Regions from separate parts of the Pseudidiomarina marina genome, predicted to be linked through region 3. Evidence: predicted binding sites of a transcription regulator. Region 3 holds the regulator's gene; each other region holds the start of a gene.

Region 1 (5,986 bases), 400 kb from region 3:
CCGGTAGCGGTACGTCCCATTGAACGCACTTGATCTTCGCTAAAGCGCACCACTTTGCCGCCGTCAGAGAACAACATGATCTCATCGCCAGCCGTGGTCACGTCAACACCAATCAATTCATCACCATCATTGAGGTTCAGAGCAATGATCCCGCCGCTACGCGGACGTGAGTAGGCTTCCATTGGCGTTTTCTTCACGGTGCCCTTACGGGTTGCCATGACAATATATTTATCTTCTGGGTAGTCGCGGGTTGGCAAGATTGCAGTGATTCGCTCACCCTCTTCCAGTGGCAACAGATTCACAATCGGTCGACCACGTGCAGTGCGTGTGGCCAGCGGTAAATTGTAAACCTTCATCCAATAAATTCGGCCGCGAGTCGAGAAGCACAAAATTGTATCGTGCGTATTGGCTACCCATAATCGTTCAATGAAGTCTTCATCTTTCATCTTGGTAGCTGATTTACCTTTGCCACCACGACGCTGTGCTTCATATTCCGTTAACGGCTGATACTTCACATAACCATGGTGCGACAACGTCACCACCACGTCTTCTTCATTTATCAAATCTTCCATGCTGATATCGTGCGCCGCCGCAGTGATTTCGGTACGACGTGCATCGCCGTATTCCGCCTTCACTTTTTCTAGCTCTTCACGAATCACTTCCATCAAACGCTCAGCGCTATTCAAGATGTGCAGCAATTCTTCAATTTGTTGTAACAGGTTCTTGTATTCTTCAAGAATCTTTTCGTGTTCAAGACCAGTTAACTTGTGCAAACGCAAATCAAGAATGGCTTGGGCCTGTTCTTCAGTCAGATAGTACTGACCGTCACGAATACCAAATTCAGCGCTCAAATGATCAGGACGCGCCGCATCAACACCAGCGCGCTCTAGCATGGCCGCTACATCGCCCAATTGCCATGCACGGCTGGTTAAGCCAGCTTTCGCATCAGCTGCGGTTTGCGAGCGACGAATCAATTCAATCACTTCATCGATATTGGCAAGCGCAATCGCTAAACCTTCTAAGATATGAGCACGTTCACGCGCTTTGCGTAATTCATACACCGAGCGACGTGTCACCACTTCACGACGGTGTAGAATAAAGCATTCCAACATATCGCGAAGGTTAAACAAGCGCGGCTGGTTTTTATCCAGTGCCACCATGTTAATACCGAACACCACTTGCATTTGCGTGTTGGCATATAAGTGGTTCAAGATAACTTCAGAAACTTCACCACGTTTCAGTTCAATAACAATGCGCATGCCGTCTTTATCTGACTCATCGCGCAAACCACTGATACCTTCAAGGCGCTTTTCTTTCACCAGCTCAGCGATTTTCTCAATCAGCTTCGCTTTGTTCACCTGATATGGAATTTCCGTAACAATAATCGCTTCGCGACCATTACTATCGGTTTCAATTTCCGCTTTTGCGCGCAAGTGAATACGACCACGACCGGTTTTATAAGCTTCAATAATACCGGCACGGCCAGAAATACTTGCCGCAGTTGGAAAGTCTGGTCCTGGGATATATTCCATCAATTCATCAATTTGAATATCCGGATTATCAATCATTGCCAAGCAACCATTCACAACTTCAGTTAAGTTGTGTGGCGGAATATTGGTTGCCATACCCACCGCAATACCTGATGAGCCGTTAACCAGAAGGTTCGGTACGCGAGTTGGTAATACTTCAGGAATTTGTTCCGTGCCATCGTAGTTCGGCACAAAGTCGACGGTTTCTTTGTCGAGATCGGAGAGTAATTCGCTGGCTATTTTTGCCATTCTGATTTCGGTATAACGCATGGCTGCTGCGGAGTCACCGTCAACCGAACCAAAGTTACCCTGGCCATCAACCAGCATATACCGCAGCGAGAATGGCTGCGCCATACGAACAATGGTGTCATATACGGCACTATCACCATGCGGGTGATATTTACCAATCACGTCACCAACAATACGGGCTGACTTTTTGTATGGCTTGTTGAAATCATTGCGTAGTTCATTCATCGCGAATAACACGCGACGGTGAACTGGCTTGAGACCATCACGTACATCCGGCAATGCCCGACCTACAATTACACTCATCGCGTAATCGAGGTATGAACTTTTCAGTTCATCTTCAATATTGACCGGAACGACTTCTCTGGCGAGATCACTCATAGTAGTTATATCCCTAAACGCTCTGTCTTTCTTATAATTCGTACGATAGCGCATTGTACCCGTAGCGAGCTGCTATCGCATCTTTTTTTATCCCTGTAGGTTGAGTACACTGTACCGACTTTTAAGCCGTAGCAGAAGCCCTATGACCGCAAATTCGAACGTAGATCCAGCAGAAATTGAAAAATTTAGTGCCATCGCCTCCCGTTGGTGGGACCCAGAAGGCGAATTCAAACCATTACACCTGATTAACCCGTTGCGCCTTGATTATATTTTGCGCCACTGTGATGGTGTTTTTGGTCAACGCGTTCTTGATATTGGCTGCGGTGGAGGCTTATTAGCTGAAGGGTTAGCGAAAGCTGGGGCAACCGTCACCGGTATTGATATGGCGGAGCAGTCGTTACAAGTTGCGCGTTTGCATGCCCTCGAAAGTCAGTTGCAGATTGACTACCAATGTGTTCCTGCCGAGCACTTTGCCAGCGAACACGCCGAACAATTTGACGTGGTTACCTGTTTAGAAATGCTCGAACACGTACCCGACCCGAGTGCTATCGTGAAGGCAGCGGCTGATGCGGTGAAGCCAGGCGGTTACGTATTTTTTTCAACGTTGAACCGAAACGTGAAATCTTGGTTATTAGGTATTGTTGCGGCGGAATATGTATTGGGTTGGGTGCCAAAAGGCACGCATCAACACCAAAAATTTATTCAGCCCGCTGAATTGCTCCGTATGACCGATGCCGCCGGATTGGAAGCGCAAGCCATGACTGGTATGCATTATTTACCTTGGCGCGGTTTTTTCCTTGATGATTCGAATGTGGATGTGAATTACATCGTATGTCTACACAAACCAAAGTAGTACCGCCAAAAGCGGTGTTGTTTGACCTCGATGGTACATTGTTAGATACCGCACCCGATTTGGGCGCTGCATTAAACACCGTGCTAGCCGCCGAGCAGCGTCCATTAATTAGTGCTGCAGAATATACGCCGCTGGCGTCGCATGGTTCTGCTGGACTATTGCGCTATGCCTATGGCGATGAGTTTGACCAACGTCGCGATGAACTGCGCCAAGCGTTTCTAGCCGCCTATGCCGAGCAAATTGCCGTGCACACGCAGTTATTTGATGGTGTAGCTAACTTACTGGAACAGCTAAGCCAGCAACAAATTGCCGTAGCTATTGTCACCAACAAGCCGCAGGCTCTCACGCAGCAATTAGTGCCACACTATCCGCAACTGGCGGGAATTAAAGTGGTGGTGAGTGGTGATACACTGCCAGTGGCTAAGCCCGATCCCGCACCATTACTACATGCGGCAACTCATCTTGGTATTGAAGCGCAACATTGTTGGTACGTTGGTGACGCCGAGCGTGATATTGAAGCCGGGCTGCGCGCCAATATGTTCACCGTGTTAGCAGAATATGGCTATATCAGTGTGACTGACGACACACAGGCTTGGGGCGCACATGCAAAAATTTCCCACCCGCTTGATCTTCCTCAATTGTGGTCGAATTAATTAAATAACACTATATCTTGTGGGTGAATCGATTCACCCATCAAGATCTTGTAAGAGCCTTGTTATACGTGCCTTATAAATTTGTTATCTGAACATCTCATTTAAAAGACAAAAATATAATAAGAAAAATTTTTTTCCTGCTTGATTTTTCTAAGTCGCTTTATTGGCAAGCGTTTTAGCGAAAGCCCCTACTTCACCCACTCATTTACACTGGTTTTTAACGGTAATTTCACTTGATCAGCGTACGATAAGTGCTAGGATACAGGTCATTCAGCCAACCCAAGATGTTGTGTAAAAAACGCACGAGCGACGTCCTGTCGCACCATATCTTGTGGCTACATAAAAAACACATAACAACAACGACTATGGATGCGCCTCATGAATCAACAGCTCTTCGTAACTAAGCGTAGCGGCGAACGTGAACCTCTGAATTTGGACAAAATCCACCGCGTTATTAGCTGGGCCGCGGAAGGCCTCAACGACGTGTCAGTGTCACAAGTTGAAATCAAATCACATATTCAGTTTTACGATGGCATTAAAACTGAAGACATTCATGAAACCATTATCAAAGCGGCCGCCGACTTAATTTCTGAGGAAGCACCAGATTATCAATATATGGCTGCACGCTTAGCTATTTTCCATTTGCGCAAGTTGGCGTACGGCAAATTCGAACCGCCTCATTTGTATGATCAAGTGACGAAAATGGTTGAGTCAGGTCGCTATGATAAGCACCTGCTAACCGACTATAGCAAAGAAGAATTCGAGCAAATGAATGATTTCATTGATCATTCGCGCGATTTGAATTTCTCTTATGCGGCGGTGAAACAGTTGGAAGGTAAATACCTTGTTCAGAACCGCGTCACTGGCGATATCTACGAAAGCGCGCAATTCTTGTATGTATTGGTTGCCGCGTGCTTGTTTGCTAACTATCCAAAAGAAACACGCTTAGATTACGTAAAACGATTTTACGACGCGACATCGCAGTTCAAAATCTCATTACCAACCCCAATTATGGCGGGTGTGCGCACACCGACTCGTCAATTTAGCTCGTGCGTATTAATTGAAGCCGGCGATAGCCTCGATTCCATTAACGCCACCGCAAGCGCCATCGTGAAATATGTGTCGCAACGTGCAGGTATCGGTATTAACGCCGGTCGCATTCGTGCACTCGGTAGCCCAATTCGTGGTGGCGAAGCGTTCCATACTGGTTGTATTCCATTCTATAAATACTTCCAAACAGCGGTAAAAAGCTGTTCTCAAGGTGGTGTCCGTGGTGGCGCAGCTACCCTTTTCTATCCGCTGTGGCATTTGGAAGTTGAAAGTCTTTTGGTACTCAAGAACAACCGTGGTGTTGAAGAAAACCGCGTTCGTCACCTCGATTACGGCGTGCAATTTAACCGAGTGATGTATCAACGCTTAATTAAAGACGATTACATCACCCTGTTTAGCCCGTCGGACGTGCCGGGCTTATACGATGCCTTCTTCGCTGACCAAGATGAATTTGAGCGCTTGTACAAACAGTACGAAGCCGACGAGTCAATTCGTAAGAAGCGCATTAAAGCCATTGAATTATTCAGTCTGTTCATGCAAGAGCGTGCGAGCACGGGCCGCATCTACTTGCAAAACGTCGACCATTGCAATACTCACAGCCCATTTGATCCGAAAGTGGCGCCGATTCGCCAGAGCAACTTGTGTCTGGAAATCGCCCTGCCAACCAAGCCGTTGGCACACGTGAACGATGAAGAAGGTGAAATTGCCCTATGCACGCTGTCCGCCTTTAACCTAGGCGCGATCAAATCACTGGATGACTTGGAAGAGATGGCTGAATTAGCCGTGCGCGCGCTCGACAGCCTCCTCGACTATCAAGAATACCCAGTGCCGGCAGCGCGTAATGCCACCATGGGGCGTCGTACCTTAGGTATCGGTGTAATCAACTACGCCTATTATTTAGCGAAAAATGGCGTGCGTTATTCTGACGGGTCAGCTAATGGCCTCACCCACCGTACTTTCGAGGCTATTCAGTACTATCTGATGAAAGCGTCGATGAACTTGGCGAAAGAAATGGGTGCGTGTCCGAAGTTTAATGAAACAACCTACTCAAAAGGCATTATGCCAATTGATACCTACAAGAAAGATCTCGATGCCGTGTGCAGCGAGCCATTGCATTACGATTGGGATAGTTTACGCGAAGACGTTAAGAAATACGGCATGCGTAACTCAACCTTATCAGCGTTGATGCCATCAGAAACGTCGTCGCAAATATCGAATGCGACCAATGGTATTGAGCCGCCACGCGGACATATCAGCGTAAAAGCATCAAAAGA
Region 2 (5,986 bases), 1.0 Mb from region 3:
TAAAGCCAATGGCTTCATTCATTTTATTTAACGTGCCGGCTAAAACACCGAGCTCGTCGCGCATCGGGTGCTTAACACGCGCTGTAAAGTCGCCCTGACCTATGCGGCGGGCCGCTTGGGTTAATACCTCTAACGGATAGCGAACCCGCGTACGTAACCAATAAAAAATTACAAACGCCAAGCCAATGCTAGCAAACAAGCTCAGTACCTGAATGGAGCGAATTGAGCGAATCCGTGTCTCAGCATCTTGCTGAATAGCTGTGACAAACGCATTAATTTGATCAATCTGTGGCTCAATTTCATTCATTAAGCGATTAGCGGGAATCTCCCCAGTTTCTACACGTTGTTGAAACGCCAGCCAATTCGTTTGAGTTGACCGATACAATTCGGTCAACGCGCTTTGTTCGTGCTCAAAGCGATTAAATACACTGTGATGCCAACTTTCATTTAACGCCTCGGCAATCGTCGCAGCTTTTTCTGGCGAGTGCATGACATGCCAGCTGTACTGGTAGGCTTGGTAGCGCAGTGAACCCGCAACATTGATGGCCAACGCATCGTGGTCGGCTTTTTCTGACAGCCAATAAGAAGCCAAAAGCGTCAAGATGGTTAAGCCCACCATGGCACTTAAAGCAATTCCGATACGAGTAACAATTGAAAACTTATTCATAACACCTGCGTTGTTGCGGTTTGCGCTTGCGACTGTATAGTTTAACGCCAAACGTTCTGATGTGCGAATATGGAGTTATAGATGGAACATGAATTTTGGCACGAACGCTGGCAAAAGCGTGAAATTGGTTTTCATCGCCTCGATGTCCACCCGTTACTGACGACTCAAATTGAATCGGTTGCTAAGCCTAGCGCCACTATTTTCGTGCCGTTGTGTGGCAAGTCGCTCGATATGCAATGGTTGCTTCAACAAGGCTATGAGGTAATTGGTATTGAGCTGAGCGAAGTGGCAATTCAAGAGTTTTTCACCGAGCACAACTTGCCCTATCAGACCAGCCAAGAAGGCTCTTTCATTGCATATTGCGCAGAGGGTATCTGCATTTATCAAGGTGATTTCTTTGACCTGACCGAAGCGCATTTGCAAGCGGTGTCAGCATGGTACGATCGTGCCGCCATGGTAGCGTTACCGCCCACAATGAGAACCAGATACATCACCCATTTACAACGCATATTACCAACAACCGCTAACGGTTTATTGGTGATGGTCGAATACCCAGAAGATTATTGGAAAGGCCCACCATTTGTGGTTCATACCGATGAAATACGAACAAGCTATCAGGATAATTACGCTATTGACGTATTACCATTACTCCCGGGGTTCACCCTTGGCGGCGATGCGAATGTTACTGAGCGTGGTTATTTGTTGTCACCGAAGCACAAGGCTTAAAACACGCAAAAAAAAGCCCGAGACGGTTGGGAGGTCTCGGGCTAACATCACCGTGGGGTTACCACGGACAACAACACAAGTTGTTACTTCACAGTGACGGGTTTAGCGTCAACTTCAGCTTCTTGCTTGCCGAACAGGCCAATAACAACCTGATAAGCAACCGCAAGACCACCGATGATAAACACTACGTCACCAACAGTACGAATCCAACGTAAGCTTTCTAGCAATGGCTGTTGCATGAACTCTTCGCTACGGGCGTACCACAAGCCTTCAGATGCCGATGCGAAGAACTGAATGAAGCCGATTGGTAACAGGCTAGTGAACAGCATCATGCACAGACCAATGTTCATCCACCAGAAAGCGGTTTTCATGATCTTGTCGTTGAACGCGAAGTTCGGACGAATGTAGCGCAAGATAAGTAGTACGAAACCAATCGCTAAGAAACCATACACCCCGAACAATGCTGCGTGAGCGTGAGTAGGTGTCGTGTTCAAGCCTTGAATGTAATACAGCGCAATTGGTGGGTTAATCATGAAGCCCAATACGCCGGCACCCAAGAAGTTCCAGAATGCGACTGCAACGAAGCACATGAGAGGCCACTTGATGCGTTGCATCCAGTCAGCACGTTTCTGCAAGCTCCAGTTTTCCCACGCTTCATAACCAAGTACAACCAATGGCACTACTTCAAGCGCAGAGAAAGTCGCGCCTACAGCCATAATTGGTGTAGTAGTACCTGAGAAGTACAAGTGATGGAAAGTACCTGGTACGCCACCTAGCATGAACAATGATGCTGAAGCCAATGAAGCTGCAGTTGCCATGCGGCGTGATACTAGACCCATGCTGTGGAAGATGAACGCTAACGCGGCGGTTGCGAATACTTCAAAGAATCCTTCTACCCACAGGTGAACAATCCACCAGCGCCAGTATTCCATGATTGATAAGTGAGTACGTTCGCCGTAGAAGAAGCCAGCGCCGTAGAACAAACCAATCGCTACCACTGAAGCGGTTAATAGAGCCAACAAGTTCTTGTCGCCAGGCTGTTTGAATGCGCCAATAACGCCACGCAACATCAAACCTAACCAGAACACGATGCCGAGGAACTTACCAATTTGCCAGAGACGACCTAAGTCGACGTACTCATAGCCTTGGTGGCCTAACCAGAAGTTGAGGTTTTCAGGCATGATTTGTGCGATAGCTAAGTAGTTACCGATGAACGAGCCAGCCACAACCACAACCAGTGCCCAGAACAAAATGTCGACACCCAGTTTTTGGTATTTCGGATCTTTACCACCGTTGATAATTGGTGCAAGGAACAAACCTGCAGCCAAGAAGCCGGTTGCAATCCAGAATAGTGCGGCTTGAATGTGCCAAGTACGTACCAATGAGTACGGGAACCACTGCGACACGTTGATACCATAGAATTCCTGGCCTTCAACGGTGTAGTGTGCGGTGAAACCACCGAGGAAAATTTGCACAATGAACAACGCCATCACCAAGAACAGGTATTTACCCAAGGCTTTTTGTGATGGAGTTAAATTAACCAGACTGATAGGGTCTTTCTTCGGTGCTTCAGGCTCTTCTTCGTCATGTTCACGCAAGAACGCCCACGCCCAAATCAAGGCACCAACACCGGCAATTAACAAGATAATTGATACCAATGACCAGATGATATTTTCAGCACTTGGTTTGTTATCAATTAACGGCTCATGCGGCCAGTTATTGGTATAAGTCACGTCGCTATCAGGGCGCTCAGTTGCGGCAGCCCAAGCAGTCCAGAAGAAGAACTGAGTCATGACGTCGCGACGTTCTGCGCTTGGTAAGGTGTTCTCTTTCATCGCATAGCTTTCGCGCGTGCTACGCAGTGACAAGTCATCGCTGAACAAACGGCTGTAGTACTCAGCAGTTTGTGCAATTGCTTCAGCACGAACGGCATCAACCGTAAGCGTATCGGTTGCAGCGTCGTACTGAGGGTTACGATATTCTTGCTTTAACTCAAACTGTAGCGCGTTCTGTTGCGCTTCAGTTAAGCTTTCATAGCTTTGGCCGTAGGTGTTTTGCGCGGTAATTTCTAACCATGCTAACAACTCGCGGTGTAACCAATCGGCAGTCCAGTCTGGCGCCTGATACGCACCATGACCCCAAATCGAGCCGAGTTGCATACCACCGACTGATTGCCATGCGGTTTGACCATCAAGAATCGTCTCTTCCGTCATCAATACTTGACCCGATTCGGTCACTACTTGATCAGGAATAGGCGGAGCGACACGGTAAACTTCTTTACCGAAATAACCGAGGACACCAAAGGTAATCGCCAAAATGGCAATCAATGTCCACCATAATTTTTTATAACCGGCCATGTGGCACCTCCGGCTGTTGATGTTGTTGCATTGTTGATTCTCCCTTTAATCACGTTTGCGCTGTGTTACGACATGGGTTGCGCACACGTCGATTGTCTAGCAAGCCCCGTGCCAAGTTTTATCTCACTGAAAAAGCACGTTTATTTAAATTTATTGGGTTAAATCAACCCAATTCTTCAGCGGTCATTTAAACCGCCTCGGTAGAAATTACCCGCGTATAGAATGGCAGAGCCCTAGTCCACAAGAAATTGAGCTAAAGGGGTAAACAAAAGGATTGTTTGGGGTATACCCATTGGAGGTAGTTTTTATTGATCTAGATCAAGGCAGCTTTGTGTGTCGAGACTATGCTGAAACACAATATATGGTGATTTATATATAACCTTACACAATATATAGGTATTTCATGTTGCGATACAGTGCTGAACAGGTGGTATTTCAGGAGGTTCCTGGAGAAGTCTCCCTTGCTTATACCATCACCGGCTGTCCAGTGGGATGCAAAGGGTGCCACAGCGTCGATAGTTGGCCAGTGGGTAGTGGTGAGGCGCTAACTACCGACTACTTCGCGGCGCGTTTGGCACAGTATCGCAACCTGATTACCTGTGTATTGTTTCTTGGCGGCGAATGGCAGCCCGATGCGCTCATTGCGCTACTGAAAATGAGCCGTGACGCCGGTCTCGAAACTTGTTTATACACCGGTTATGACGACGTGTCGCAAGCGATTAAGCAACACTTGACCTACCTCAAAACGGGGCCATGGATTGCGGAGCTTGGTGGCCTAGACAGCCCCACCACCAACCAGAAGTTCTATGACTTACGCAATCAGCAACGACTCAATTGCCGGTTTATCACAACGTAGCCGGTTATAAATAATAAATAAATGGAGAAGAACAATGCTGCGCTTACACCCTGAACAAGTTGACGCGAAAATGGACTTTATCAAGCAGTACTTAGCTGCACAAAATGCTGCTGATGGTTCAAAAATGGATGCCAACGCCAACGTCACCCAGAAAAATATTGCGACCCTTGAAGCGGAATTAATGAAAGACTTTTTCGTGCAAGTAAATCGTAAACAAGTCAGTACCAAAATTGGCGAACTGTTTGGTGATGATTTGGCTCAAGAATACATTCGTCAAATTGAAGATCACGAGATTTATGTGCACGACGAAACCAGTTTGAAGCCTTATTGTGTGTCGGTGACAATGTATCCGTTTTTGCGTGATGGTTTAACGAAACTCGGTGGTGAGTCAAAAGCGCCAAAACATCTCGAAAGCTTCTGCGGCACCTTCGTAAACTTCGTTTTTGCTGTCAGCTCACAGTTTGCCGGTGCAGTCGCGACGGTCGAATTTTTGGCTTACTTCGATCATTTTGCGCGTCGTGATTATGGCGATAACTACCTTGAGACGCATCGCCACGAAATTGAAAATCACCTTCAGCACGTTGTGTATGCATTAAACCAGCCAGCTGCTGCACGTGGCTACCAAAGTGTTTTCTGGAATATTTCAGTGTATGACCAACACTACTTTGACAGTATGTTTGGTGATTTTGTGTTCCCTGATTTCAGCAAGAGTAGCTGGGAATCAGTCAGTAAGTTGCAAGATTTCTTTTTGCATTGGTTTAACGAAGAGCGCAAGAAAACCATTTTAACTTTCCCCGTAGTCACTGTGGCCATGCTCACCGAAAACGGTCAGTGTAAAGATCAGCAGTTTGCCCGCCATATTGCACATGAACTTGCCGACGGTAACTCCTTCTTTGTGTACTTATCGCCAAACGCAGACTCGCTCGCCTCATGCTGCCGCTTGCGTAGCGAAATTGCCGACAACACCTTCAGTTACACCTTGGGTGCCGGCGGCGTTGCTACGGGTTCTATCAATGTCATTACCATTAATATGAATCGCTTGGTGCAAGACGGTCGCGATTTAAATACTGAAATTGAGAAAATTCATAAGTACCAAGTGGCTTATCGTCGCATTATGGAAGAATACAAAGAAGCGGGTTTGCTCACCGTTTATGATGCCGGCTTTATTTCGCTGGATAAGCAATTCTTGACCATTGGCATCAATGGCATGGTGGAAGCGGCTGAATCACAAGGGTTAGTGGCGAGCAACAACCGCGACTACATTGAGTTTGTGCAGCGTCATTTGAAAGTCATCTATGACGCCAACAAACGTGCGAAGCAAGAATACGGCTATATGTTCAATACCGAATTTGTGCCGGCCGAAAACCTTGGCGTGAAGAA
Region 3 (5,986 bases):
TCAATCAACGTCGTTGGTATAAACTTGCCATTAACTGTTTAATCAATCCGTTCACAGTCATTCATAATTGCCGCAATGGCGAACTAATACAGCACAACATTGCCGACCAACAACATCAAGTTGCCGAAGAGATTTGTTGGTTAGCGGAACATCAAGGTATTCAATTAAACGCTGATAATTTAGTTGAAAGTGCTAAACGCGTGATTAAAAATACCGCGAACAACTACTCCTCCATGCTCATGGATGTACGCCAGCAACGCCGCACCGAAATTGACTATTTGAATGGTTTCATCGCTCGCCAAAGCACTGCCGCTGGAACCGAAGCGCCAGCGAATGAAGCTCTGTGGCGCCGCGTTCTAGAACTCTCGGTGTAATTATTCGTTACCGCCAGCTTGTTCATCTTCGATAAAATCGACAACCTCAAGCCCGAATCCTGAAAGCGCCGAGTAGCGTTTCGGTGAACTCATGAGGTGCATATGATGAACACCTAAGTCAGCCAAAATTTGCGAACCGATACCAACGTTACGCGAGGCATTTGAAGCGGCTGCAGTTGGTTTCGCTTCGCCGCGATCTTCTGCGGCAAAGCTCATCACCTGCTCTAAAATATGTTGTGGACTCTGTTGACGACCAATCACTACTAAAACACCGTCATTTTGACCGATGTATTCCATTGCGTGCCCTAATGGCCAGCTGCGCTTCGCAGCGCGTTGTGTAGCAAACAGATCATTAAAGGTATCTTGTAAATGAACACGAACATTCACCGGTTTATCAGGATCAATCGCACCATGTACTAGCGCATAATGTACTTGCTTATCAATAGTATCTTGATAGGTAATAAGCTCAAACTCACCGTATGCGGTTGGTAACTTGCAATGCGCTTTGCGCTCGACGGTTTTCTCTTTAAGCGAGCGGTATTCAATTAAATCGGCAATCGTACCAATTTTCAAATCATGTTCGGCAGCGAACTTCTCGAGATCAGGACGACGTGCCATGGTGCCATCTTCATTGAGAATTTCGACAATAACAGCCGCTGGTTCGAATCCCGCTAAACGCGCAAGATCACAGCCCGCCTCAGTATGACCGGCACGGTTCAATACCCCACCCGACTTCGCTTTCAATGGAAATATGTGGCCAGGCATTACTAAATCGGCTGGTTGCGCATCTTTTGCCACCGCAGCTTGCACCGTACGCGCTCTATCGGCCGCTGAAATTCCAGTGGTAACGCCCTCGGCGGCTTCAATAGAAACTGTAAAATTTGTGGCATAGGGTGAGTTGTTTTGATCAACCATCAACGGTAAGCGTAATTGCTTGCAACGCTCTTCGGTTAGAGTGAGACAAATCAGACCGCGTCCATAGCGCGCCATGAAATTAATTGCTGCCGGTGTGACACATTCGGCAGCAAGAATCAGATCGCCTTCATTCTCGCGATCTTCATCATCCATCAAGATCACCATTTTGCCTTGACGAATATCTTCAATGATTTCTGCAGCACTGTTTAAACGAGTCACGACGTTAAGTCTCCTCTCACCCGGCGCGGAACGGCGATAATTCGAATATCATCCGCAACCTGACGAACATCTTTTAAAGTTAGTTCTGGCACCTGACTCATATGAGCAAATGCCGGCAAATTCAATAATCCGTGGCCACTATGGCCAATTAATTTTGGTGCCAGATAAAGCACCAATTCATCAACTAATTCAGCGGTTAATAACGCGCCGGCCAGCTGTGCACCGCATTCGGTCCAAACCGAGTTGATTTGCTTCTCCGCCAGTTCATGCATCAATTGCGTTAAATCGACGTGCTGCATATTTGTGCGAGCAACGATTATGCATTCAACATGCGCGGGCCAATCGCGTTCGACTGCCGTCGCGGGCGTGTCGGGTGCATGAACCAGAATAATTGGGAACGGCTCTTTAAATATGGCCTCTTGCCCCGTTAACAACCCCTGCGAATCAATAATTACACGTGTCGGTTGTCGTTCAGCTTGCGGATGACGAGCGGTTAAAATCGCGTTATCCGCCAACACTGTTTTTGCAGTACTCAAAATGGCACTACTTTGAGCGCGCCAACGGTGCACATCACGACGTGAATCCGTGCCGCTTATCCACTGACTTTCACCATTTGATAATGCCGTACGACCATCGAGGCTTGCCGCCATTTTCACGCGTAGCCACGGCCGCTTGCGTTGCATTCGTGCCACGAAGCCGTTGTTAAGCGCCAACGCTTGCTGTTCAAGAATACCAACCAGCACTTCAATGCCATTCGTACGCAGGCGTTCAATACCCTCGCCGCTAACCAGCGGGTTCGGATCTTTCATCGCCACCACCACGGTCGCTACATTAGCCTTAATCAATGCATCGGCACATGGTGGCGTGCGACCAAAGTGGCTACACGGCTCGAGTGTCACATAGACAGTCGACCCTTTAGCCAACGCTCCCGCTTCACGAAGTGCAAATACCTCAGCGTGGGGTTCACCCGCTCGCTGATGCCAGCCTTCGCCCACAATCTTGCCATCAGCAACCACGACACAACCAACCATTGGGTTGGGCGCCGTTGAAAAACGCCCCTGAGCGGCAAGCTCAAGGGCGCGTTGCATAAAACGTTGGTGACAAGCCTGTGGATCAGTCATTGAGCCGTGCTATCTCCTCGCCAAACTCACGAATATCGTCAAATGCACGATAAACCGAAGCAAAACGAATATACGCAACCTTATCGAGTGCTTTTAGATTTTCCATCACGAGTCCACCGATGACTTGGCTCGTGATTTCGCGCTCTCCGGTAGCACGCAGAGACGATTTCACATTTTGAATCGCCTGCTCCATGGCTTCCAAGCTTACTGGGCGTTTTTCCAACGCTCGTAGTAAACCATTACGTAGCTTGTCCTCGTTAAATGGCTCACGAGTACCGTCTGATTTAATTACGCGCGGCATGATTAGCTCTGCCGTTTCAAACGTCGTAAAGCGCTCTTTGCACTCTGTGCACTCACGGCGGCGGCGCACGGAAGCGCCGTCTGCCACCAAGCGCGAATCAATCACTTTGGTATCTTGCGTGCCACAAAAAGGACAATGCATACGCTCGTTCCTTAATTCATTTAATTATAAACAGGAAACTGTTTACACAATACTTTCACTTGCTCACGAACTTGCTCAATTACGCTTTCGTCATTGATGTTATCAAGTACGTCACAAATCCAGTTTGCTACTTGCTCTGCTTCGGCTTGCTTGAAGCCGCGACGAGTAATTGCTGGCGTACCGAGGCGCAAACCAGAGGTAACAAACGGTGAGCGCGGATCATTCGGAACCGAGTTCTTATTCACGGTGATATAAGCGCGGCCAAGCGCAGCATCCGCATCTTTACCAGTAATATCTTTATCAATCAGGTCGACTAAGAACAAGTGGTTCTTGGTACCGCCTGAAACAATCTTGTAGCCACGCGATTGCATCACTTTAACCATCGTGTTTGCGTTGTCCAACACTTGTTGCTGGTACGCTTTAAACTCTGGCTCCATCGCTTCCTTAAATGCCACAGCTTTAGCCGCGATGACATGACACAACGGACCGCCTTGACTACCAGGAAATACGCCACTGTTTAATTTCTTATGCAGCTCTTCATCGTCTTTACCCGACAAAATCAATCCGCTACGTGGGCCAGCTAAGGTTTTGTGCGTGGTGGTAGTGACCACGTCAGCAAATGGCACTGGGTTTGGATATAAGCCAGCTGCCACTAAGCCAGCAACGTGTGCCATATCGACTAACAAATAAGCACCAACTTCATCGGCAATTTCACGGAATTTTGCCCAATCGACAACACCGGAATAAGCAGAGAAGCCCGCAACAATCATTTTTGGTTTGTGCTCAAGTGCTAGCTCGCGCACTTCCGCGTAGTTGATTTCACCGGTCGCTTCGTCCAAACCATACTGCACGGCGTTATACAATTTACCTGAGAAGTTGACATGTGAGCCGTGGGTCAAGTGACCACCGTGGGCCAAGCTCATACCAAGAACAGTATCGCCTGCATTCAATAATGCTAAAAATACCGCTGAGTTTGCTTGTGAACCAGCGTGCGGCTGTACGTTCGCGTACTTCGCGCCAAACAATTTTTTCGCACGCTCAATGGCTAAATCTTCCACTGCGTCGACGTATTCACAACCGCCATAATAACGCTTGTGCGGGTAACCTTCGGCATATTTGTTCGTCAGTTGCGAGCCCTGTGCTTCAAGTACACGCGGACTGGTGTAGTTTTCTGAAGCGATGAGTTCAATATGCTCTTCTTGGCGTTGAACTTCGCCAGTCATTGCCTGCCATAAATCTGCATCGTAGTCGGCAATATTCATTTCATGTTTTAACATCGGGGCTCCTGACTTAACAAACTGTCGAACGAAAATAAGTGGCGCCTAGTTTACCAATATACTTGGGTTAGCGCCAACTTAAGGGTTAAAATAAACAATTACGTTTTTTGCTTATACATATCGCCTCAAAAAGGAACGCATGCTGTTATGGCACAATATATTTATTCCATGTCGCGGGTCAGTAAAGTCGTCCCGCCGAAAAAGACGATTTTAAAAGATATCTCCTTATCGTTCTTCCCAGGCGCCAAAATTGGTGTGCTTGGCTTGAACGGTGCGGGTAAATCGACGTTGCTACGCATCATGGCGGGCGTTGATAAAGAATACGAAGGTGAAGCACGTCCACTGGCTGGCATTCAAATTGGTTATTTACCACAAGAGCCGCAACTTGATGAAGACAAAACCGTACGCGAAACGGTTGAAGAAGCAGTTGCGGATGTGAAGAACGCACTAGCCGAACTCGATCAAGTGTATGCTGCCTATGCGGATGAAAATGCAGACTTTGACGCACTGGCAAAAAAACAAGGTCAGCTTGAAGCGATTATCCAAGCGAAAGACGGTCACAACATCGAGAACATGCTTGAGCGTGCCGCTGATTCACTGCGTTTGCCACCTTGGGATACGAAAATCAAAGTACTCTCGGGTGGTGAGCGCCGTCGTGTCGCCATTTGCCGCTTATTACTAAGTAAACCAGACATGTTGCTCCTTGATGAGCCAACCAACCACTTGGATGCCGAATCTGTCGCATGGTTAGAACGCTTCTTACACGACTATGAAGGGACAGTCGTAGCAATTACCCACGACCGTTACTTCCTTGATAACGTAGCCGGCTGGATTCTCGAGCTAGACCGTGGTTACGGCATTCCTTGGGAAGGCAACTACTCGTCTTGGCTTGAGCAAAAAGAAAAACGACTTGAGCAAGAAGAGAAACAAGAAAAAGCACGCCAGCGCAGCATTAAGCAAGAGCTTGAATGGGTTCGTCAAAATCCGAAAGGTCGTCAAGCGAAGAGCAAAGCACGTATGGCTCGCTTTGAAGAATTACAAAGTGGCGATTATCAAAAACGTAATGAGACCAACGAGCTCTTTATTCCACCAGGCCCTCGCTTAGGTGACAAAGTACTTGAAGTGAATCACCTGAAAAAAGCCTATGACGGTCGCGTGTTGATTGATGATTTAAGTTTCAGCGTACCAAAAGGCGCCATTGTCGGTATTATCGGCCCGAACGGCGCTGGTAAATCAACGCTATTCCGCATGATTACTGGTAAAGAGCAGCCAGACTCAGGAACCGTTGAACTCGGTGATACCGTTCAATTAGCGAGTGTTGATCAGTTCCGCGACAGTATGGTCGACAAAAATACCGTATGGCAGGAAATTTCTGATGGCCAAGATATTCTGCGTATCGGTAACTTCGAGATTAACAGCCGGGCATATGTTGGCCGATTTAACTTCCGCGGAAATGACCAGCAAAAGCATATTGGCGAGCTTTCCGGTGGTGAGCGCAACCGAGTTCACCTTGCCAAGCTTTTAAAAGCTGGCGGCAACCTCTTGTTGCTCGATGAACCAACCAACGATCTTGACGTTGAAACCTTGCGCGCACTTGAAGAAGCGTTGCTGGAATTCCCTGGTTCAGCCTTAGTCATC

Evidence for each region. Region 3 encodes NrdR, which represses ribonucleotide reductase genes. Its sites were predicted from a motif close to AAACACNANATNTNGTGTTT; they were not measured.
Region 1: a site for NrdR is predicted at 3,938-3,957, ahead of nrdA (class 1a ribonucleoside-diphosphate reductase subunit alpha). Genes of this name have one in related genera too.
Region 2: a site for NrdR is predicted at 4,101-4,120, ahead of nrdG (anaerobic ribonucleoside-triphosphate reductase activating protein). Genes of this name have one in related genera too.

Annotation. Positions count from the first base shown of each region.
Region 1 covers NZ_CP085233.1:1,586,435-1,592,420, reverse strand. Annotated here, with positions in the region: gene gyrA (DNA topoisomerase (ATP-hydrolyzing) subunit A) at 1-2,156, opposite strand, end outside; gene ubiG (bifunctional 2-polyprenyl-6-hydroxyphenol methylase/3-demethylubiquinol 3-O-methyltransferase UbiG) at 2,299-3,009, shown strand; gene LG272_RS07495 (HAD family hydrolase) at 2,988-3,662, shown strand; gene nrdA (class 1a ribonucleoside-diphosphate reductase subunit alpha) at 4,041-5,986, shown strand, end outside.
Region 2 covers NZ_CP085233.1:547,466-553,451, forward strand. Annotated here, with positions in the region: gene LG272_RS02650 (ATP-binding protein) at 1-667, opposite strand, end outside; gene tmpT (thiopurine S-methyltransferase) at 749-1,393, shown strand; gene LG272_RS02660 (nitric-oxide reductase large subunit) at 1,477-3,750, opposite strand; gene nrdG (anaerobic ribonucleoside-triphosphate reductase activating protein) at 4,154-4,606, shown strand; gene nrdD (anaerobic ribonucleoside-triphosphate reductase) at 4,620-5,986, shown strand, end outside.
Region 3 covers NZ_CP085233.1:1,990,739-1,996,724, forward strand. Annotated here, with positions in the region: gene LG272_RS09535 (ketopantoate reductase family protein) at 1-374, shown strand, start outside; gene ribBA (bifunctional 3,4-dihydroxy-2-butanone-4-phosphate synthase/GTP cyclohydrolase II) at 375-1,508, opposite strand; gene ribD (bifunctional diaminohydroxyphosphoribosylaminopyrimidine deaminase/5-amino-6-(5-phosphoribosylamino)uracil reductase RibD) at 1,505-2,629, opposite strand; gene nrdR (transcriptional regulator NrdR) at 2,622-3,071, opposite strand; gene glyA (serine hydroxymethyltransferase) at 3,092-4,348, opposite strand; gene ettA (energy-dependent translational throttle protein EttA) at 4,496-5,986, shown strand, end outside.